Regions from separate parts of the Kosakonia sp. YIM B13571 genome, predicted to be linked through region 2. Evidence: predicted binding sites of a transcription regulator. Region 2 holds the regulator's gene; each other region holds the start of a gene.
What was found. The regulator CRP, encoded in region 2, controls carbon source genes, mostly activating them, when cyclic AMP is high. The targets are predictions, from matches to a motif close to ATGTGANNNNNNTCACAT.
Positions count from the first base shown of each region.

Region 1: the regulator CRP is predicted to act here: its motif matches at 3,425-3,442, upstream of msrB (peptide-methionine (R)-S-oxide reductase MsrB).
Region 3: the regulator CRP is predicted to act here: its motif matches at 3,140-3,157, upstream of ACFX4O_RS06525 (sugar transporter).
Region 4: the regulator CRP is predicted to act here: its motif matches at 3,080-3,097, upstream of ACFX4O_RS08605 (mannitol dehydrogenase family protein).

Region 1 covers NZ_JBHZPL010000002.1:72,632-78,047, reverse strand. The annotation lists gene sppA (signal peptide peptidase SppA) at 1-809, shown strand, start outside; gene ansA (asparaginase) at 871-1,887, shown strand; gene pncA (bifunctional nicotinamidase/pyrazinamidase) at 1,898-2,539, shown strand; gene ACFX4O_RS05500 (YeaC family protein) at 2,579-2,854, opposite strand; gene msrB (peptide-methionine (R)-S-oxide reductase MsrB) at 2,893-3,306, opposite strand; gene gapA (glyceraldehyde-3-phosphate dehydrogenase) at 3,650-4,645, shown strand; gene ACFX4O_RS05485 (D-hexose-6-phosphate mutarotase) at 4,721-5,416, shown strand, end outside.
Region 2 covers NZ_JBHZPL010000004.1:23,901-29,316, reverse strand. The annotation lists gene ACFX4O_RS11725 (YccS/YhfK family putative transporter) at 1-1,677, opposite strand, end outside; gene crp (cAMP-activated global transcriptional regulator CRP) at 1,724-2,356, opposite strand; gene ACFX4O_RS11715 (OsmC family protein) at 2,661-3,065, shown strand; gene ACFX4O_RS11710 (phosphoribulokinase) at 3,108-3,977, opposite strand; gene ACFX4O_RS11705 (YheU family protein) at 4,032-4,250, opposite strand; gene ACFX4O_RS11700 (hydrolase) at 4,247-5,266, opposite strand; gene ACFX4O_RS11695 (NUDIX domain-containing protein) at 5,359-5,416, opposite strand, start outside.
Region 3 covers NZ_JBHZPL010000002.1:290,968-296,383, reverse strand. The annotation lists gene ACFX4O_RS06545 (LysR substrate-binding domain-containing protein) at 1-604, shown strand, start outside; gene ACFX4O_RS06540 (GNAT family N-acetyltransferase) at 558-1,037, opposite strand; gene ACFX4O_RS06535 (L-lactate dehydrogenase) at 1,188-2,132, shown strand; gene ACFX4O_RS06530 (PhzF family phenazine biosynthesis protein) at 2,270-3,061, opposite strand; gene ACFX4O_RS06525 (sugar transporter) at 3,233-4,435, shown strand; gene ACFX4O_RS06520 (alpha/beta fold hydrolase) at 4,445-5,416, opposite strand, start outside.
Region 4 covers NZ_JBHZPL010000003.1:33,111-38,526, reverse strand. The annotation lists gene setB (sugar efflux transporter SetB) at 1-739, shown strand, start outside; gene ACFX4O_RS08620 (YkgJ family cysteine cluster protein) at 736-990, opposite strand; gene yeiP (elongation factor P-like protein YeiP) at 1,153-1,725, shown strand; gene uxuA (mannonate dehydratase) at 1,792-2,982, opposite strand; gene ACFX4O_RS08605 (mannitol dehydrogenase family protein) at 3,189-4,655, shown strand; gene ACFX4O_RS08600 (CobW family GTP-binding protein) at 4,775-5,416, shown strand, end outside.

The sequences.
Region 1 (5,416 bases), on a different contig from region 2:
ATACGACTGCTGCGCAGATCCGCGATGCGCGTCTGGATCCGAAAGTGAAAGCCATTGTGCTGCGTGTCAACAGCCCTGGCGGCAGCGTCAGCGCATCGGAAGTTATCCGCTCCGAGCTGGCGGCAGCCCGCGCAGCAGGTAAACCGGTCGTGGTTTCGATGGGCGGTATGGCGGCATCTGGCGGTTACTGGATCTCAACACCGGCGAACTACATTGTCGCCAGTGCCAGCACGCTGACCGGTTCAATTGGTATCTTCGGGGTTATCAACACACTGGAAAACAGCCTCGACAGTATCGGCGTGCATACTGATGGCGTAGCAACCTCGCCGCTGGCAGATGTCAGTATGACCAAAGCGCTGCCGGACGAAGTTTCACAGATGATGCAGTTGAGCATTGAGAATGGCTACAAGCGCTTTATCACGCTGGTGGCGCAGTCGCGCAACAGCACGCCTGAGCAGGTTGATAAAATCGCGCAGGGCCACGTCTGGACCGGCCAGGATGCGAAAAACAACGGGCTGGTCGATGCGCTGGGCGATTTCGACGATGCACTGGCGAAAGCGGCTGAGCTTGCGAAACTGAAACAGTGGCATATCGATTACTACGAAGAAGAACCGAGTTTCTTTGATCGGGTAATGGACAGCATGTCTGGTTCGGTCAGCGCCTTGCTGCCAAAAGCATTGCAGACATACCTGCCCGCGCCGCTGGCGAGCGCTGCGCTGGAGATGAAAGCTGAAACTGACAAACTGGCGGTGTTTAACGATCCGCAAAATCGTTATGCGCTCTGTCTGAACTGCGCCAAAATCCGCTAAAATCACCTGACGATGTCCCCTCCACCGGAGGGGATTTTTTTGATGAAGCCAGAATATAACTATGCAAAAAAAATCCATTTACGTTGCCTACACGGGCGGTACTATCGGTATGCAACGCTCAGAACACGGCTATGTGCCAGTTTCCGGTCACCTGCAACGCCAGCTAGCGCTGATGCCTGAGTTCCATCGCCCGGAAATGCCCGATTTCACCATTCATGAATATGAGCCGCTGATGGATTCGTCTGATATGACGCCGGAAGACTGGCAACATATTGCAGACGATGTGAAAGCGCACTACGACGACTATGATGGTTTTGTGATTCTGCACGGCACGGATACGATGGCCTACACCGCATCAGCGCTGTCATTTATGCTGGAAAACCTGGGCAAACCGGTCATTGTGACAGGGTCACAAATCCCGCTTGCCGAACTGCGTTCTGATGGGCAGATCAACCTGCTTAATGCGTTATATGTGGCGGCTAATTTCCCGATCAATGAAGTGACACTGTTCTTTAATAACCGTCTGTACCGCGGTAACCGCACCACCAAAGCGCATGCCGACGGTTTCGATGCGTTCGCTTCGCCTAACCTTGCGCCGTTACTGGAAGCGGGTATCCATATTCGTCGCCTGGGTACGCCACCCGCACCGCATACGGTGGGAGAATTGGTGGTGCATCCGATCACTCCCCAGCCGATTGGCGTGGTGACGATTTATCCGGGTATTTCCGCCGACGTGGTACGTAACTTCCTGCGCCAGCCGGTAAAAGCGTTGATACTTCGTTCTTACGGTGTGGGTAATGCGCCGCAAAACGGTGAGTTTCTGAAAGAGTTACAGGAAGCGAGCGCCCGCGGCATTGTCGTGGTCAACCTGACACAATGTATGTCCGGCAAAGTCAACATGGGCGGCTACGCCACCGGCAATGCCCTCGCCCACGCAGGTGTGATTGGCGGCGCAGACATGACGGTTGAAGCGACCCTGACAAAACTTCACTACCTGTTAAGTCAGGATCTGGACGCCGATTCAATTCGCACCGCAATGACGCAGAACCTGCGCGGTGAATTGACGCCGGATGAATGAGGAGGTTTGTATGACGCAACGCGCACTGCTGCTGGTCGATATTCAGAATGATTTCTGCGCTGGCGGCGCGCTGGCAGTGGCAGAAGGCGACAACACGGTAGATGTCGCCAATGCCATGATGGCGTGGTGTAAAACACACGGCGATACCATCGTGGCAAGCCAGGACTGGCATCCGGCCGGGCATGGCAGTTTCGCCAGCCAGCACCACGTCGCGCCGTTCACGACGGGCGAGCTGGCTGGGTTAGCCCAAACATTCTGGCCCGATCACTGTGTACAAAACAGCGAGGGTGCGGCGTTGCATCCCTTGCTGAATCAGCACACTATCGACGCGGTGTTTCACAAAGGCGAGAACCCACTGATTGACAGTTACAGTGCGTTTTTTGATAACGGCCATCGTCAGGAAACCGACCTGCACAGCTGGTTGCAGCAGCACGGCATTCGCGAACTGGTGGTACTCGGTTTAGCCACCGATTACTGCGTGAAATTTACCGTGCTGGATGCGTTAAACCTGGGCTACAGGGTGAATGTCATTACCGACGGATGTCGCGGTGTGAATCTGAACCAACACGACAGCACCCAGGCGTTTATGGAGATGTCAGCGGCTGGCGCGACGCTCTATACGCTCGCGGACTGGCAGGAAACCCACGCCTGATGATCATGCCGGATGGTGTTGCGCCTCCGGCATGGCGACTTACGATTTAAACGTCGCGATCGGCTTTGGCGAAATGCCAAAATCCTCTTTTAACTGCTGCTTACTTTTCATCACCATCTGGCCGTTGGTATCAATGGTCATGTGCTGCGCCTGCGTGTTATTGCGCGCCTGCCACAGCATCACCAGTTGTAAGCTGTTCTCTTTTTGCTCTGGTGTCAGCGCAACGCCATCCGGCCATTTCCCTAACTCAACGGCCGTTACCAGTCGCTGATAGATCTCCGGCGTCATGCTGTTAACGATTTGATCAAGATTCATCTCAAACAACTCCGTGGAATAATTGCTGAATCGTTTTTTCAACCCTGAGACCGATCACCATTTTCATCATCCGTAAAACTCAGGGAAGCAGAGTTGACACAATAACGTTCGCCGGTTGGTTGTGGGCCATCCGGAAACACGTGTCCCAGGTGCGCATCGCATTTTCCGCAACGGATTTCCACGCGCTGCATGCCATGCGAATAATCGTTGATATAACGAATAGCATCCTCGCTGACCGGCTCAAAAAAACTTGGCCAACCGCAGCCAGAATCATACTTAGTTTGCGAATTGAACAGCGCGGCATCACACACCAGACAGTGATAAATCCCATCGCGTTTGTTATGCAAAAAACGCCCGGTGAACGGCGGCTCAGTGCCGTGGTTCTGTGTCACGTAGAACTGCATTTCAGTCAGTGTTTTTTTCAGGTCGTCTTCAGAAGAATTATGCGCCATTTGCTCACGCCTCACGGTAAAAACTCGACAACTTTTCAGCCTGATTCTAACAAAACATTAACAGTGCGGCGTTAACTTTTGTTCTAAACTTATTTGTTGCGGTAAAGCAGCCGGTGAATTGTGATTAATCTCACATTTTTATCCTATCTGACCTTTAAAATTCCAGGCGGCGCCCTTATATGGGGAGCATGCTCAAAGGAAGAGTGAGGCGAGTCAGTCGAACAAAGGCTATGCGGAGGATTGATTTGTCGCAATGATTGACACGATTCCGCTTGACGCTGCGTAAGGTTTTTGTAATTTTACAGCCAACCTTTTATTCACTAACAAATAGCTGGTGGAATATATGACTATCAAAGTAGGTATCAACGGTTTTGGCCGTATCGGTCGCATTGTTTTCCGTGCTGCTCAGGAACGTTCTGACATCGAAATCGTTGGTATCAACGATCTGTTGGACGCTGAATACATGGCGTACATGCTGAAGTATGACTCCACTCACGGTCGTTTCAACGGTACCGTAGAAGTGAAAGACGGCCACCTGGTTGTTAACGGCAAAACCATCCGTGTTACTGCTGAGAAAGACCCGGCTAACCTGAAATGGAACGAAATCGGCGTTGACGTAGTTGCTGAAGCTACCGGTATCTTCCTGACCGACGAAACCGCTCGTAAACACATCACCGCTGGCGCGAAAAAAGTTGTTCTGACTGGTCCGTCCAAAGACAACACCCCGATGTTCGTACGTGGCGCTAACTTCGAAAAATATGCTGGCCAGGACATCGTTTCCAACGCTTCCTGCACCACCAACTGCCTGGCTCCGCTGGCAAAAGTTATCAACGACAACTTCGGTATCATCGAAGGTCTGATGACCACTGTTCACGCGACCACTGCAACGCAGAAAACCGTTGATGGCCCGTCTCACAAAGACTGGCGCGGCGGCCGCGGCGCATCCCAGAACATCATCCCGTCCTCTACCGGTGCTGCTAAAGCAGTAGGTAAAGTACTGCCGGAACTGAACGGCAAACTGACTGGTATGGCGTTCCGCGTTCCGACTCCGAACGTATCCGTTGTTGACCTGACCGTTCGTCTGGAAAAAGCAGCGTCCTACGAAGAAATCAAGAAAGCCATCAAAGCCGCTTCTGAAGGCCCGATGAAAGGCGTTCTGGGTTACACCGAAGACGACGTGGTTTCTACCGATTTCAACGGCGAAGTTTGCACTTCCGTATTCGATGCTAAAGCCGGTATCGCACTGAACGACAACTTCGTGAAACTGGTTTCCTGGTACGACAACGAAACTGGTTACTCCAACAAAGTTCTGGACCTGATCGCTCACATCTCCAAATAAGTTGAGATGAGAACATGATCTGAAAGAGCGACTTCGGTCGCTCTTTTTTTGTTTTGAAGACAGAGGATTGCGTTAATGATTAATAAAATTTTTGCACTTCCGGTAGTCGAACAAATTACCCCTACTCTCTCCCTGCGCAAAATGGACGAGCTGGATGTTATCGTCGTCGACCATCCGCAGGTTAAAGGTTCATTCGCCCTACAGGGCGCACATCTGCTCTCATGGAAACCGCAGGGTGAAGAAGAAGTTCTGTGGCTGAGCGGCAACACGCCGTTTAAAGATGGCGTCGCGCTGCGTGGCGGCGTGCCGGTTTGCTGGCCATGGTTCGGCCCGGCAAAACAACAAGGCCTACCCGCGCATGGTTTTGCGCGCAATCTGCCGTGGGCGCTGAAAGCGCATAACGAAGACGCCAATGGCGTAGTGCTGACCTTTGAACTGCAGAGCAGCGATGCTTCGCGCAAATTCTGGCCACACGACTTTACGGTGTATGCCCGTTACAAACTGGGTGCGACCTGCGAAATGGAACTGGAAGCTCACGGTGAGTTTGAAACCACCTCAGCGCTGCACACCTATTTCAACGTCGGTGATATCGCAGCCGTAAAAGTAAGCGGTCTTGGCGATCGTTTCATCGATAAAGTGAACGATGCGAAAGAAGATGTGCTGGCCGATGGCGTGCAGACTTTCCCGGATCGCACCGACCGCGTCTATCTGAATACAGAAGCTTGCAGCCTGATCCACGACAGCGCGCTTAACCGCACCATCGAAGTCATC
Region 2 (5,416 bases):
TAGCGAGTTAAACAGGGCGTTATGCGCCTGGTTTACGCGCATACGTTGCCAGGCAAGCGGTGTTGGCTCTGGGTTATCGCTTAGGATCAGGCGAATCGCTTCCTGATCCGTTTCCAGCGCATCATGCGCATTCTGACGCAGCAAGCCACTTTGCCACTGCGGCCACAGCCAGACCATGCCGCCGAAGGCAATCAGGCAACCAATCAACGTATCAATAAGCCGGGCGACGATAAACTCCTCACCATTTAGCGTCAGCAACTGCAAGGTGTAGACGGCGGTAATGGTAAAACCCACCATCGCCCAGCCGTAGTTTTTCCGAATAATGAGATAACTGACCAGCGTAATCATCAGCATCGCGGCCAGCGTAAAACCGAGCGGAACATGAAAGTGCAGCGTTGCCCCCGCAATTACCAGCCCCGCAAGGGTTCCCGCCGCCCGGTGGACAATGCGAACGCGCGTTGCGCCATAACCGTTTTGCGTGACAAACATCACCGTCATCATGATCCAGTAGGGTTTCGGTAAATGCAGGGCGCTGCCCATCAGGCTGGCGATGCTGAGCATTACGCTTATCCGCGCGGCATTACGCAGCGCTGCGGATTTCAGTGATAAATAACTTTTCAGGGCTGGCAAAAGGGGTAAGCGCCGCTGCTTTTCCGCCATCAGATCGCGGGCATAGAGCGGGCGCTGAGTGCGCAAGACGCGAGCGATACGGCTAAAATGCCAGGCGCAGAATTGCCCGACCGGGTTATCCGGGTGCTGGCGGGCGATTTTTTCCAGCGCGCCGATCTGCTTATCCATGTTGAAGCGAGTAGGGTAGCGATGGTAGAGAATGTCATCAGCCAGGATGCGCAAGCGAGCGGCGACCGTCTGCGCATTCCAGCGGATCACCTGCTCGGCGTGGGTTTGTTCCACCAGTTTTTGCACTTCTTCCGGCTGGTGCAAACTCACCGAAATGTGCTCTTGTAGATCCAGCGCTACCTGGAAAACCCGCAGTAGCCGTTTGTAATCGTTGTGCTTATTGGCGGCCAGCATATGCAGCTGTTGATAGCTCTGGCTTATCATATCCACCGCCTTTTGCTGGCGGGCGAGCAACGGCGGCAGCGCTTTTTCCGGGTCGGCGTGCTGCGTCAGCAGGCTGTATTTCGCCTCGCAGTAATCCGCCAGTTGCCGGTAGAGCAGGCTGAGAGATTCGCGCAGTGGTTGCTCTCGCCACATCCAGAACCAGAACCAGTTGAACAGCCCGTACCACAGCGTGCCCAGCGCATAGATAAGCAGCGGCTCCCATACCGGCATATTACCGGCAAGGCTGAGCGTAAAGATGGCGGCAATGAGCGAAGCCGGGAGCAGGCGACCGTGCAGCGCGCTAATTTCGGCGGTCACGCCTAAAACCAGCGTCAGCCCAGTGAGGATCAACGGCAATGGAAGATCTTTCGCCAGCAATAATTGAACCGCCAGGCTGCTGCCAGCAAACAAGCTTCCGCCAATGATCAGGCGCTTGAAAAAACGTTTATGTGGCGTATCAAGCCCGGCGATGTTGCAGCAGGCGGGAACGAGGGAAAACAGCAGACCTTGTTGCAGATGGCCGGTAACCAGACCAATGGCCACAGGCAAACATAACACCAGCGTCTGTCGCAGTGCGTAGTTGATTTCGGGATGATAAATCAGCCTGCGCCACATGAGGGAAGAAAAACGACGCAGCGCGTAAGCTGCGCCGTTTTACAGATTAACGCGTTCCGTATACGACGATGGTTTTACCGTGGGCGGAGATCAGATTCTGATCTTCGAGCATTTTGAGAATGCGGCCCACTGTTTCACGGGAACAACCGACGATCTGACCAATTTCCTGGCGAGTAATTTTAATTTGCATGCCGTCCGGGTGGGTCATTGCGTCTGGCTGTTTCGCCAGATTTAATAGCGTTTGCGCGATACGGCCGGTTACGTCAAGGAAGGCAAGGTTGCCCACTTTTTCTGAAGTGACCTGCAGGCGACGCGCCATTTGTGAGGAAAGACGCATCAGGATATCCGGGTTAACCTGGATTAACTGACGGAATTTTTTGTAGGAGATTTCAGCCACTTCACAAGCAGTTTTAGCGCGTACCCATGCACTGCGCTCCTGACCCTCTTCGAACAGGCCCAGTTCACCGATAAAATCTCCCTGGTTCAGGTAAGAGAGGATCATCTCTTTACCTTCTTCATCCTTGATCAGCACTGCCACTGAGCCTTTAACGATGTAATACAGCGTTTCCGCTTTTTCACCCTGGTGAATCAGCGTGCTCTTCGACGGGTACTTATGAATGTGGCAATGAGACAAGAACCATTCAAGCGTCGGGTCTGTTTGTGGTTTGCCAAGCACCATGCGCGATTATCCTCTGTTATAAGCTGTCTCAGACACAGGATGAGCCCCTACGTCTGGGGTTGCAATCTAAGCTTCCCGCATCCTGGGAAGCGGACCGTCAGCGTCATCTGCGGTCTCTAAAGTATGATGTCATGCATACATGCGTAACATCCATTTATCTCTGTAGCATCCAGAGTGTTTTAGCATAGCTTTTACCGCCTGTCTCCTGGTGTCTCGCTTCAGCATGACGCAGGTCGCCTTCCGTTGCGAGTTTTGTTATGTACGCGTAATCTGTAAAGAAAATTGCCACTCCGGAGTGAAGAAAATGCAGGCACGTGTGAAATGGGTTGAAGGGTTAACGTTCCTTGGTGAGTCCGCATCGGGTCACCAAATCCTGATGGACGGCAACTCCGGCGACAAAGCGCCAAGCCCGATGGAAATGGTGCTGATGGCGGCGGGCGGATGCAGTGCCATCGATGTGGTTTCTATTTTGCAAAAAGGGCGTCATGACGTGACCGACTGCGAAGTGAAGCTGACCTCAGAGCGTCGCGAAGAAGCGCCGCGCCTGTTTACCCACATCAATTTGCACTTTATCGTCACCGGAAAAGATCTGAAGGATGCGGCGGTTTCCCGCGCGGTGGATTTATCCGCGGAGAAGTATTGCTCCGTGGCCTTGATGCTCGAAAAAGCGGTGAACATCACCCACTCTTACGAAGTTATCGAAGCCTGATGCGAAAAGCCCGGCGGCGCGTTGCTTACCGGGCTTTCTACATTATTTGATCTTTTTGCCTTCCATCAGCCGTTGCACCAGCGGCGTCATAATCAACTCCATCGCCAGCCCCATTTTCCCGCCAGGCACCACCAGCGTATCCATATGCGAGATAAACGAGCCTTGCAGCATCGCCAGTAACCACGGGTAATCAATCCCTTCCAGATTACGGAAGTGGATCACCACAAAACTCTCGTCAAGCGAGGGAATGCCTTTCGCCGCAAAGGGATTGGAGGTATCCACCGTTGGCACGCGCTGGAAGTTGATGTGCGTACGGGAAAACTGCGGCGTAATAAAATTGATGTAATCCTCCATCGAGCGCACGACAGAATCCATCACCGCTTCACGCGAATGCCCGCGCTCGCTGGTATCGCGGACAAGCTTTTGAATCCATTCCAGATTGACGATCGGCACTACGCCCACCAGCAAATCCACATGCTTTGCGACATCGTTTTGCGGGGTCACTACACCGCCGTGCAGACCTTCATAAAACAGCACATCGGTCGGCTCAGGCAGCGGTTGCCAGGGTGTAAACGTGCCCGGTACCTGGTTCCAGGGAACGGCTTCATCGTAGGTGTGCAGGTATTTGCGCGCCTGGCCTTTGCCAGTTTGACCATATTCGCTAAACGTCTGTTCCAGCAGGCCAAAGTCATTGGCTTCCGGGCCAAAATAGCTGATATGCCGCCCAAGATCGCGGGCCTTGCGGATAGCCATATCCATTTCCGGGCGGGTATAGCGATGGAAACTGTCACCTTCCACTTCTGCCGCGTGCATATTGAGCTGAGCGAAGATTTTACGAAAGGCGAGGCTGGTGGTGGTGGTTCCCGCGCCGCTGGAGCCTGTAACGGCGATAACCGGATGTTTGGCGGACATAGCAACTCCCTGAATTAACGATTATTTCAGTATAGCCAGCCGCCATGTATTTGTTCAGTCGTGGAACTGTCCGCGCGGCATTATATTGGCCGTCTCGTGCAGTTCCGACCACACCAGTACGGCTTCGCCGCGTTGCAGCTGCCGTTTAACGTCGGCGACCTTTTGCTCAAGTGAACGCTCATGTTCACCATAATCAGTGCCTTCGCGCAAGACAAAGCTCTCAATCAGATTGTCCAGCGTCTGCGCATCAATTTCTTGCCAGGGAATAATCATCGTCTTTCCAGGTAAGCGGATAACCAATCCGGAATGCGTTTTTCCAGCCACATTTCCGGGTGGCGCAAGGTTCCACCAACAAACCCGACATGGCCGCCATGTTCCGTCAGTTGGTACTCAATATTTGCCGGCAAATGCCCGGCATCCGGGATCACGTTGTGATCCATAAACGGGTCATCTTTCGCGTGGATAATCAGCGTCGGTTTACGAATATCCGGCAAAACCGGCATCGCGCTACAGCGGCGATAGTAATCCAGTGCGTCGGCAAAGCCGTGGATTTTTGCGGTGATCAGATCGTCGAACTCGCGAATACGGCGCAACTTACGCAGCGCAGGCAAGGTGGTTGGCAGCGAGCCGGGATAGGCGCGTAACTTGCGCGCGGCGTTCGCTTTCAGCAAATTCAACAAGTAGCGCTGATAAACGCGGGAAAATCCCTTATCCATATGATAACTGCAGGCTTCCAGCACCAACGGAGCAGAGACAATCACCGCTGCATCGACAGGCAAGTTATCATCGGCTTTTGCCAGTAAACAGCCGAGCATGTTCCCGCCGAGCGAATAACCCACCGCTGCGGTTGGCGCGGGTCCGAATTCCTGATGTAACCAGTGCAAGAACCAGGTGCCATCTTCGGTTTCGCCCGAGTGATAAATGCGGTTCAGGCGATTCGGGATGCCGCTACAGCCGCGAAAATGCATCACCACGCCAAGCCAGCCGCGCTGCTTCGCCGCATGCACCAGACCGTGCGCGTAAGGGCTGTGAAGGCTGCCCTCCAGACCATGAAAAACCACCAGCCGCGGTTTATGTTTCGCCTGATTCGGTTCTTCGCTCCAGGCCAAATCAACAAAGTCGCCATCCGGCAGCTCAAGGCGCTGCCACCAGGGTTCAAACTGTAAGCGTCGACGTAAAATGCGTGGCAGCATGGTTTGGAAATGCGGGTTACGCACGCCGCGCATCGGGCGAAAGTCATGCGTATCATCTGCAATTTCCGAAAGTTGTGAAGGTGTAATTTCAGCCATAACACAGAAAAAATAGAGTAGGTATTGGGACAACTATAACCGCGCAAGAGCATTCCGTTTGTTCATTTTACGGGACTTAGCACGATCGCGTATTAATCTGTTAGCAAATTCCGCGAAAACAGATGTATGTCGACGCCTGGTTTACGCCGC
Region 3 (5,416 bases), on a different contig from region 2:
GCTCGGCGCGCTGGAAAGCACCGCCGCGGTGCGCATTCCGGCGACGCTGGCACAGTACAACCAGCGCTATCCGCGCATTCAGTTCGATCTCGCTACCGGCCCTTCCGGCACCATGATCGATGGCGTGCTGGAGGGGCGGCTGAGTGCGGCGTTTGTTGACGGCCCGATTATGCATCCTGGCCTGGAAGGCATTCCGGTTTACCGCGAAGAGATGATGATCGTCGCGCCTGTCGGTCATGAAGTGATTACCCATGCGGCTCAGGTGAACGGTGCCAGCATTTACGCGTTTCGCGCCAACTGCTCTTACCGTCGCCATTTCGAAAGCTGGTTTCACGCCGATCGCGCCACACCGGGAAAAATTCATGAGATGGAGTCTTATCACGGCATGCTGGCCTGCGTCATTGCCGGGGCGGGCCTGGCGCTGATGCCGCGCAGTATGCTGGAAAGCATGCCTGGTCATCACCAGGTGGAAGCCTGGCCGCTGGCGGAGAACTGGCGCTGGCTCACGACCTGGCTGGTGTGGCGGCGCGACGCGAAAACCCGCCATCTGGAAGCGTTTATTGCCCTGTTGAATGCGGCTCCACAACCAGCGCCTTGTGCATAAAAATACTCAGCGGATCGGCGTTGTACGGCGCAAAAGCTTCACACATTTGATAACCGCAGCGCTGATACAGTTTCACCGCAGCATGCTGTTCAATGCCGGTTTCCAGCCGCAAGGTATGACACGATTGTCCGGCGGCGGCCTGCTCCAGCGCGGCAATTAATTTTTCCCCCAGTTGCTGGCCGCGATGGCGAGGATCGATAAACACCCGCTTCATCTCGCCGCTGCCGTCGCCGTTCAACACCACCGCACCACAGCCGACAGCCTCGTCGTGATGCACAATTTTTCGCAAAATCAGCGTCCCGGCGGGTAATGCCGCTAAATCAATCAAATGGTTACTTTCCGCCGGGTAAAGTGCGCTCTGGTAGGCGTCCAGGGCTTCGATCAGGGCAATCAGATCCGGTTGTGTGGCCGTGGCATCAACAATGCGGTACATAGCAAACTCCTTGTTATTAGTCTGTTAAAAATAAACAAGAACTTGCCACCACTGTCATATGAATAACCTATAGCTACGCCTCCTGACGTTGCACTCTGAAGAATATAGGTTGTACCTTACGCAACATACGATGCAGAAAATGGAATATCCATGAACACCAAAGCCCGGAAAGTGATGATTATCGGCACAGGCAATGTCGGCGCGTCTGCCGCTTACGCCCTACTGAACCAGAACATTTGTGAAGAGTTAATTCTCGTGGATCTGGACCAGAAACGGGTGGAAGGTCACGCCCAGGACCTGGCAGATGCCGCAGCCTATATGCCCGGTATGATGACCATTTCCACCCGCCCGGTTGAAGAGTGTGCGGATGTGGATATTGCGGTGATCACTGTTTCCGGCGGCGCGTTAAAACCAGGACAAACGCGCCTTGATGAACTGACCAACACTGCGCGTATTGTTAAAAATATCGTGCCTTCCATGATGGCAAACGGCTTTAACGGTATTTTTCTGGTGGCAACCAACCCGTGCGACATCATTACCTGGCAGGTGTGGAAACTTTCCGGGCTGCCGCGCAACCAGGTGATTGGCACCGGCGTCTGGCTGGATACCACCCGCTTACGCCGCGCACTGGCACAGGCGCTGGATATTGGCGCGCAAAGTATTGATGCGTTTATCCTCGGCGAACATGGTGACACCCAGTTCCCGGTGTGGTCGCATTCGTCGGTATATGGTTCGCCGATTGCCGATGTTTACCGGCGCAAAACCGGCCAGCGGCTGGATGTCGACGCGCTGGCGGACAAAGTGCGCCGCCACGGCTTTGAGATTTACGCCCGTAAAGGCTGTACGGAGTACGGCATTGCCGGAACCATTGCCGAGATCTGCCGCAATATTTTCACCGGCAGCCACCGCGCGCTGGCGATCTCCTGCATTCTGGACGGGGAATATGGCGTCAGCGACGTGGCGATTGGCGTACCGGCTGTGCTGGCGCAAAACGGGGTTCAACAGATTATTGAACTGCAACTGGAAGGTGACGAAGTGGCGAAATTCAACCACTCCGCAGAGGTTATCAAAGCGAATATCGCCCGCTTGCCGTAACTGACGCCGTTAACCGGCAATGGGTTTGCTATGTCCGTGACTGTAAACCGCGATGGTGTTGAAGTGATGTCTGCGTCTGCACATTGCAGGAAGAAAGCAGGAAGAAATCGGCCCGGCGAAACAATGCCGGGCTGTGTTTAGCGTAAGAACACTTTGCCCAGCAGATAGAGCGTTGCCTGACCGCCAATCAATACGCGATCGCCGCGCCATTCACAGCGTAAATCGCCGCCGCGCGCGGAAACCTGCCGCGCCTGTAGGCTGTTTTTACCCAGTTTTTCGCCCCAGTACGGGATCAACATACTGTGCGCCGAACCGGTCACCGGATCTTCCGCCACCGCTTCGCCTGGGCAGAAAAAACGGCTGACAAAATCAACGTTCTCACCGGGCGCGGTCACGCAGACCATTTTGCCAAGCGGTTTCATTGCCGCGATATCCGGCGTTAAGGCTTCTACCTGCGCCTGATTTTCCAGCACCACCAGATAATCCCGCGCCACGCGCACTTCTTTGGCGCTTTCAATGCCCAGCGTTTTCAGCAGCAGCGCCGGAACCGGGCTTACCACTTGTGTCGACCAGGCCGGGAAATCCAGCGTCAGCCAGTCGCCGTTGCGGCTCACTTTAAGTTCGCCCACAAACCGGGTGGTGAAGAGGATTTCGGTGTCCGGGTAATCCAGATATTCAAAGATCACGTGGGCGGCGGCGAGTGTCGCGTGGCCGCAAAGATTGATCTCATCTTGCGTGGTGAACCAGCGCAGCTCAAAACCGCTGTCGTTACGCACGAAGAAAGCGGTTTCGGACTGGTTATGCTGCTGCGCCATGCGAAGCAGCACATCATCCGCTAACCATTCAGTCAGGGGACAGACGGCGGCGGCATTACCGCCAAAAGTGCGGTCGCTAAAGGCGTCGACCATATAGAAATCGATGGTTTGCATAGCATTTCCTCTTTTTGTCTTCTGTTTTTGAGCGCTATTGGGAAACGTTGCAACAGGTATTTTTCATATGGATAGAAAGTGAGATCTACATCACAAAATGTTTGTATTTTCGCCAGTAAAGGCAGTAAGATCGCCCTCTCTTCTTTTTCCCAACCAACCCCAAATACCCTTATGACTACGAATACCGTTTCACGAAAAGTTGCGTGGCTGCGGGTAGTGACGCTTGCTATCGCCGCATTTATTTTCAACACCACCGAATTCGTGCCTGTGGGTTTGCTGTCGGATATCGCGCAGAGCTTCGACATGGAAACCGCGCAGGTGGGGATCATGTTGACCATCTATGCCTGGGTTGTGGCGTTAATGTCGCTGCCCTTTATGCTGCTGACCAGCCAGATTGAGCGCCGTAAGTTGTTGATTGCGCTCTTTGTGCTGTTTATCGCCAGCCATGTGTTGTCGTTCCTGGCATGGAGTTTTGAGGTGCTGGTGCTAAGCCGCATCGGCATTGCTTTCGCCCATGCGATCTTCTGGTCGATTACCGCTTCGCTGGCCATTCGCCTGGCGCCTGCCGGTAAAGGCGCGCAGGCGTTGAGTCTGCTCGCTACCGGCACCGCGCTGGCAATGGTGCTCGGGCTGCCGATGGGTCGTATCGTCGGGCAATATTTCGGCTGGCGCACCACCTTTTTCGCCATCGGTATGGGTGCGCTGGTCACGCTGGTGTGTCTGGTGAAATTGCTGCCACCGCTGCCGAGTGAACATTCCGGTTCGCTGAAAAGCCTGCCGGTGCTGTTCCGTCGTCCGGCGTTGATGTGCATCTACCTGCTCACCGTGGTGGTGGTTACCGCGCATTACACGGCTTACAGCTACATTGAGCCGTTCGTACAAAACGTGGCCGGCTTTAGCGCTAATTTCGCCACGCTGCTGCTGTTAGTGCTTGGCGGCGCGGGGATTATCGGTAGCCTGCTCTTCGGCAAACTGGGGAACCAGCACGCCTCTGGCCTGGTGTGCAGCGCGATTGGTTTGCTGGTGATTTCGCTGGTGATGATGCTGCCCGCCTCCGGTAGCGAAATGCATCTGGCGATGCTGAGCGTGGTATGGGGCATTGCGATTATGATTATCGGCCTTGGCATGCAAGTAAAAGTGCTGGCGCTGGCATCGGATGCTACCGATGTCGCAATGTCGCTGTTTTCCGGAATTTTTAACATTGGTATCGGCGCGGGCGCGCTGGTCGGCAATCAGATAAGCCTGCACTGGTCGATGAACGTGATTGGCTACGCCGGGGCGATCCCGGCGATTGCCGCGCTGGTGTGGGCGGTGGTGATTTTCCGCCGCTGGCCGGTGAAACTGGAAGAGCAAACCCACGCCAGCCACGTTTAAACCGCGCGGTTACCGTGCGGTAGAGATAACTTCATCCATCACCGTGGTTTGCCAGTCAAACCACGGGTTCCACGTCAGGCGAGCATGAATTTTGTTCGCCTCTACCAGCCCCCAGTCTGAATACCACACCTCTTGCCCCGCCAGACAACGCTTTGCCGCCTCTTCTGACTGACCATTCGCACAGAGCAGTACGCTGCCTTTGCGCCCGTACAGCGGGTTAAGCGGCGAAAAGAGCACCGACATATGGGAAAACTGGCTGATGCGCTCCTGCGGTACGTAATCCGGCTTCACGCGTAAGCGCGGCATTTTCGCGGCTTCCGGCGGCGGCGTGCCGTACCAAATTACGCGGCTGGCGGGGTGGGTGAAGTTGCGGTCGAAATGATCAAGGATCCAGCGGGTATCGAGCACCGAATCATGCTCGGTTAACACCAGTAGCGTCGGTTTTGTCCACGACTTACGCGCAAGCAGTCGCTGCGCGCTGGCGCTGGTACGCCAGAACTGGGCGAAACCGTTGGTCGGCACTCGTAAGTAGCGGGTGGCAATTTGCTGCGGAAAAACGGCGCTCGGCGGGCGCAACCAGTCGCGAAACAGCGCCACCGTCGGGGCGAGAAAATCGTAACCGGTACTGGATTTAAACGCCGGGGAAAACAGCAATAGCCCCTGCACGTTGTCATGCGCCATCGCATATTCCAGCGCCAGATTCCCGCCAGTGGAAAAACCGCCGAGCCAAAGGGTATCAACCTCTTTACCCAGAATATCGGCCTGCTCACGCACCACTTGCCGCCACTGAGAAACATCGACATCCAGCAGATCCGCAGGCCGTGTGCCATGACCGGGTAACAGCACGGTGCGCACCAGAAAGCCCTGTTTTGCCAGTTCGGGGGCAATATCCACAAACGATCCTGGCCCGTCGCCCAGACCGTGGATCAGCAAAATGCCTTTGTGCGCGGGCTTAGCCGGACGCCATTCCTGTGGTGTGTT
Region 4 (5,416 bases), on a different contig from region 2:
GCGCGCGCAAGTCTCCCTGGCGTGGGTGATTGGCCCGCCTCTGGCCTACGCGCTGGCGATGGGCTTTGGTTTCTCCGCCATGTATTTATGCGCGGCGGCAGCCTTTATTGTCTGCGGTGCAATGGTGTGGCTGTTCCTGCCAACCATGCGTAAAGAGCCAAAGCTGAAATCTGCGGTGATGGAAGCGCCACGCACTCACCGCCGCGATGCGCTGCTATTGTTCGTGATTTGTACGCTGATGTGGGGCACCAACAGCCTTTATATTATTAATATGCCGCTGTTCATTATTGATGAGCTGCATCTGCCAGAGAAACTGGCGGGCGTGATGATGGGCACCGCTGCCGGGCTGGAAATCCCCACCATGCTGATTGCCGGGTATTACGCAAAGCGCTTCGGCAAACGCTTTCTGATGCGCGTTAGCGCCGTAGCGGGCATCTTTTTTTATGCAGGAATGCTGACGGTGCACACGCCCGTCGTATTGCTTGCTTTACAGTTGCTGAACGCTATTTATATCGGGATTCTCGCCGGGATTGGCATGCTCTATTTTCAGGATTTAATGCCGGGCCAGGCGGGTTCAGCCACCACCCTTTATACTAATACCACGCGCGTCGGCTGGATCATCGCCGGTTCGCTGGCTGGTGTAGTGGCAGAGATCTGGAGTTATCACGCCGTGTTCTGGATTGCGCTGGTGATGACGCTGGCTACGCAGGTTTGCCTGAGCCGGATAAAAGATATTTAAGGCGCGGTTTGTTGCTCAAGATCGAGCAGATACACCATCGCCTGCTCACGGTTTGCGCCGCACATTTCACGGCTCGGTTGCAGCCCGGCGCACACGTTTGGGCGCAGCGGTGAGCCGAATATCTTGCAGCGCTTTTGCGCGTCGAGCTGAACGCAGGGCGTATTGGCCGGTTTCCCGTCAGGCATGCCGGGTATCGGGCTACTGATGGACGGGGCGGTACAGCAAGCTCCGCAGTCCGGGCGGCATTCCATAAACGTTCTCGGTTATCAGGCGCGCGGGGCTGCGCGTGCAGGCGCAAGCTACCATCTTTTGCCCTCTGAACGCAAAACTCTCCGATTCCACTTGCCTGAAAAGTCCCTCGCGAGTAGTTTGTCGCGATATTTTCGTAATTTTCAATTTACAGGACCCTTGCAATGCCAAGAGCGAACGAAATTAAAAAAGGTATGGTGCTGAATTACAACGGCAAATTGCTGATTGTGAAAGATATTGATATTCAGTCACCGAGCGCCCGTGGCGCGGCAACGCTCTACAAAATGCGTTTTTCCGATGTCCGTACTGGGCTGAAAGTGGAAGAGCGTTTTAAAGGCGACGATATCCTTGATACCGTGACCCTGAACCGTCGTTTTGTCGACTTCTCTTATGTTGACGGCAACGAATACGTGTTTATGGATAAAGAAGATTACACGCCGTACACCTTCAATAAAGAGCAGATTGAAGAAGAGCTGCTGTTTATTCCAGAAGGCGGTATGCCGGATATGCAGGTTCTGCTGTGGGACGGCCAGTTGCTGGCTCTCGAATTGCCGCAGACGGTGGATCTGGAAATTGTGGAAACCGCACCAGGTATCAAAGGCGCTTCCGCCAGCTCGCGCACCAAACCGGCAACCCTGACGACTGGCCTGGTGGTACAGGTTCCGGAATACCTGACCACCGGCGAGAGAATCCGTATTCATATTGAAGAGCGCCGCTATATGGGCCGCACCGATTGATAAGCGTGATACATTAAAAAAGCCACTTCATTGAAGTGGCTTTTTATTTTCCGACAATAAATCGGATTACAACAGATCGCGGAACAGGGTTTTCTTCAGCGCCAGCTCAACGCCGCGAACTTCTGCCATCCCTTTCAGGCGACCAATCGCCGAATAACCTGGGTTGGTTTTCTTACGCAAATCATCCAGCATCTGGTGACCATGATCCGGGCGGAACGGGATCGGGCGCAAATCACCGGCTTTCTTGCGGCGTTGCTCTTCAGTCAGAATGGCGGCAACCACCGACACCATATCCACGTCACCCTGCAAATGCGCGGCTTCATGGAACGTTTTCGGGTTATCTTCGCGGCAGGTTGAACGCAAGTGCGTAAAGTGAATGCGATCGCCAAACGTCTCGATCATCCGCACTAAGTCGTTATCCGCACGCACGCCGTATGAACCTGTGCACATGGTGAAACCGTTGTTGATGCTGTTTACCGCTTCTTTCAGCCACTGCATATCTTCAAGAGTAGAAACGATACGCGGCAAACCGAGGATCGGGCGCGGCGGATCGTCCGGGTGAACCGCCATACGCACGCCCACTTCCTGCGCAACTGGAACGATAGCGCGCAGGAAATAAGCCATATTTTCACGCAGTTGCGCTTTGTCGATGCCGTCGTATTCAGCAAGGCGCGCGTGGAACTGCGCCAGGGTATACCCCTCTTCAGCACCCGGCAAGCCAGCGATAATATTACGCGTCAGCTTTTCGACTTCCGCTTCAGTCATGGCGTTGAAATAAGCTTGCGCCTGGCGCTGCTCTTCTTCGCTGTAGTCTGCTTCTGCGCCTTTGCGCTTCAGGATATGCAGCTCAAACGCGGCAAAAGCAATCTGGTCAAAACGCAGCGCTTTGGAGCCGTCCGGCAGTTCATATTCAAGATCGGTACGCGTCCAGTCGAGGATCGGCATAAAGTTGTAGCACACGGTATCAATACCGCAGGCTGCCAGATTGCGGATGCTCTGCTGATAGTTGGCAATCCAGGTGTCGTACTGCCCGGTATGAGTTTTAATATCTTCATGCACCGGAATACTTTCGACCACCGACCAGACCAGCCCTTTTTCCGCCAACAGCGCCTGACGCGCTTTGATCTCGTCAACCGGCCAGACCTGGCCGTTCGGGATATGGTGCAGTGCGGTCACGACGCCCGTCGCGCCTGCCTGACGCACATCATCAAGCGACACCGGATCGTTCGGGCCATACCAACGCCAGGTTTGTTCCATTGCCTTACCCTCTACAAAGTTGTTATACCAATACACACAAACATATGACGACTACCATACATGCTTAATTACAACGGTCAAATCTTCCCACAGCAATGATTGATCCAGCTCACATTCCCCGGATAATTACGGCATACCAATTCTTTTTGCTGTCATATAACTTTACACTGCACATTGTTAATTATTGGTTAATCAGGTGTATATAGATGAAGACAATCGCCTCCGTAACGCTTCCCGCCAGCGTACAGCAACCTCAGTATGACCGCACACAACTGCGCTCGCGAATTGTGCACTTTGGTTTTGGCGCATTTCATCGTGCGCATCAGGCGCTGTTAACCAACCGGGTGCTGAACGCGCAAGGCGGTAACTGGGGGATCTGTGAAATAAGCCTGTTCAGCGGCGATGTGCTCATGTCCCAGTTGCGCGAGCAGAATCATTTATACACCGTGCTGGAAAAAGGGGCGGACGGGAACCAGCCGATTATTATTGGCGTGGTGAACGAATGTCTGAACGCGAAACTCGATTCGCTGCCCGCCATAATTGAAAAATTCTGCGAACCGCAAGTGGCGATTGTCTCTTTGACCATCACCGAAAAAGGTTATTGCATTGACCCTGCCAGCGGCAAACTGGATCTGCAGCAGCCGCGCATCGAACACGATCTCCAGCACCCAGGCGAACCGCACTCAGCACCAGGGATTCTGGTTGAAGCGCTCTCCCGTCGCCGTGAACGCGGGCTGCCGCCTTTTACCGTGCTCTCCTGCGATAATATTCCAGATAATGGTCATATTGTTAAAAACGCCGTACTTGGCATGGCACAAACCCGCTCGCCGGAACTGGCGCAATGGATAGCGGAACATGTGAGCTTTCCGGCCACCATGGTTGACCGTATTGTTCCGGCAGCAACGGACGAATCACTGGCAGAAATAAGCGAAGCGCTGGGCGTATTTGATCCGTGCGCCATCAGTTGTGAGCCGTTTATTCAGTGGGTGATTGAAGATAATTTCGTCGCCGGACGTCCTGAATGGGAAGTGGCAGGCGTACAACTGGTACAGGATGTACAGCCGTGGGAGCAAATGAAGTTACGCATGCTTAATGGCAGCCACTCTTTTCTGGCGTATCTCGGCTACCTGGCAGGTTTCGCGCATATTAATGATTGCATGCAGGATGATGTGTTCCGCACCGCGGTGCGCCGCCTGATGCTCCAGGAACAAGCCCCGACGCTGCGCATTACTGGCGTTGATCTCACTGCCTATGCCGATAGCCTGATCGACCGTTTTTCTAACCCGGCGCTGAAACACCGCACCTGGCAAATCGCCATGGACGGCAGCCAAAAGCTGCCGCAGCGTATGCTGGATGGTGTTCGGGTGCATTTGCAACGAGAAACGCAGTGGCCGCTGTTAGCGCTGGGTATTGCGGGCTGGATGCGTTATGTCAGCGGTGTGGATGACGCCGGTCAGAGTATTGATATTCGCGATCCGCTGGCGGATAAAATTCACGCGATTGTCGAAACCAGTAACGTCGATGAACGCGTAACGGCACTGCTGACACTAAAAGAGATTTTCGGTAGTGACCTGCCGCAAAACCCGACGTTTGTTGATGCTATCCATCGCGCATGGCAAGCGCTCACCACTGAAGGTGCACATGCAGCGGTGAAACGCGCACTCGGTAATTAACAATTTCTGCTATTTAGGCGGACGGTTAGTGCTTTTACGCCGTCCGCGCCCTTCTCTTTTCGCACTTTTTTCGCCAGGATCGTCAGTCACATTTAATTTCGTTGACGCCTGGAGCGCTTGTGACCAAAACCAACCTCATCACCGGCTTTCTCGGAAGCGGCAAAACCACGTCGATTTTGCATTTGCTGGCCAATAAAGACCCGCAGGAAAAATGGGCCGTGCTGGTGAATGAATTTGGTGAAGTCGGCATTGATGGCGCGCTGCTGGCTGACAGCGGTGCGCTGCTTAAAGAGATTCCGGGCGGATGTATGTGTTGCGTTAATGGCCTGCCGATGCAGGTGGGTCTCAATACGCTGCTGCGCCAGGGGAAACCTGACCGGTTGCTGATTGAGCCGACCGGGCTGGGCCATCCAAAACAGATCCTCGATATGCTCAGCGCCCCAGTGTATGAACCGTGGATAGACTTGCGCGCAACGCTCTGCTTGCTGGATCCCCGCCAGTTACTGGATGAAAAAGCACTCACCAATGAAAACTTCCGCGACCAATTAGCGGCGGCAGATATTGTCGTTGCCAATAAGCAAGATCGCGCTACACCGCAGAGCCAGCAAGCGCTGGATAGGTGGTGGGCGGAGTATGGTGGTGATCGCTTACAGGTTAGCGCGACCCAGGGTGCTATTGACGGCGCACTGCTTGATCTTCCTCGCCGTAACCTGCGTGAGCTACCTTCAAGTGCCGCGCATAACCATGCACATAGTGAGAAA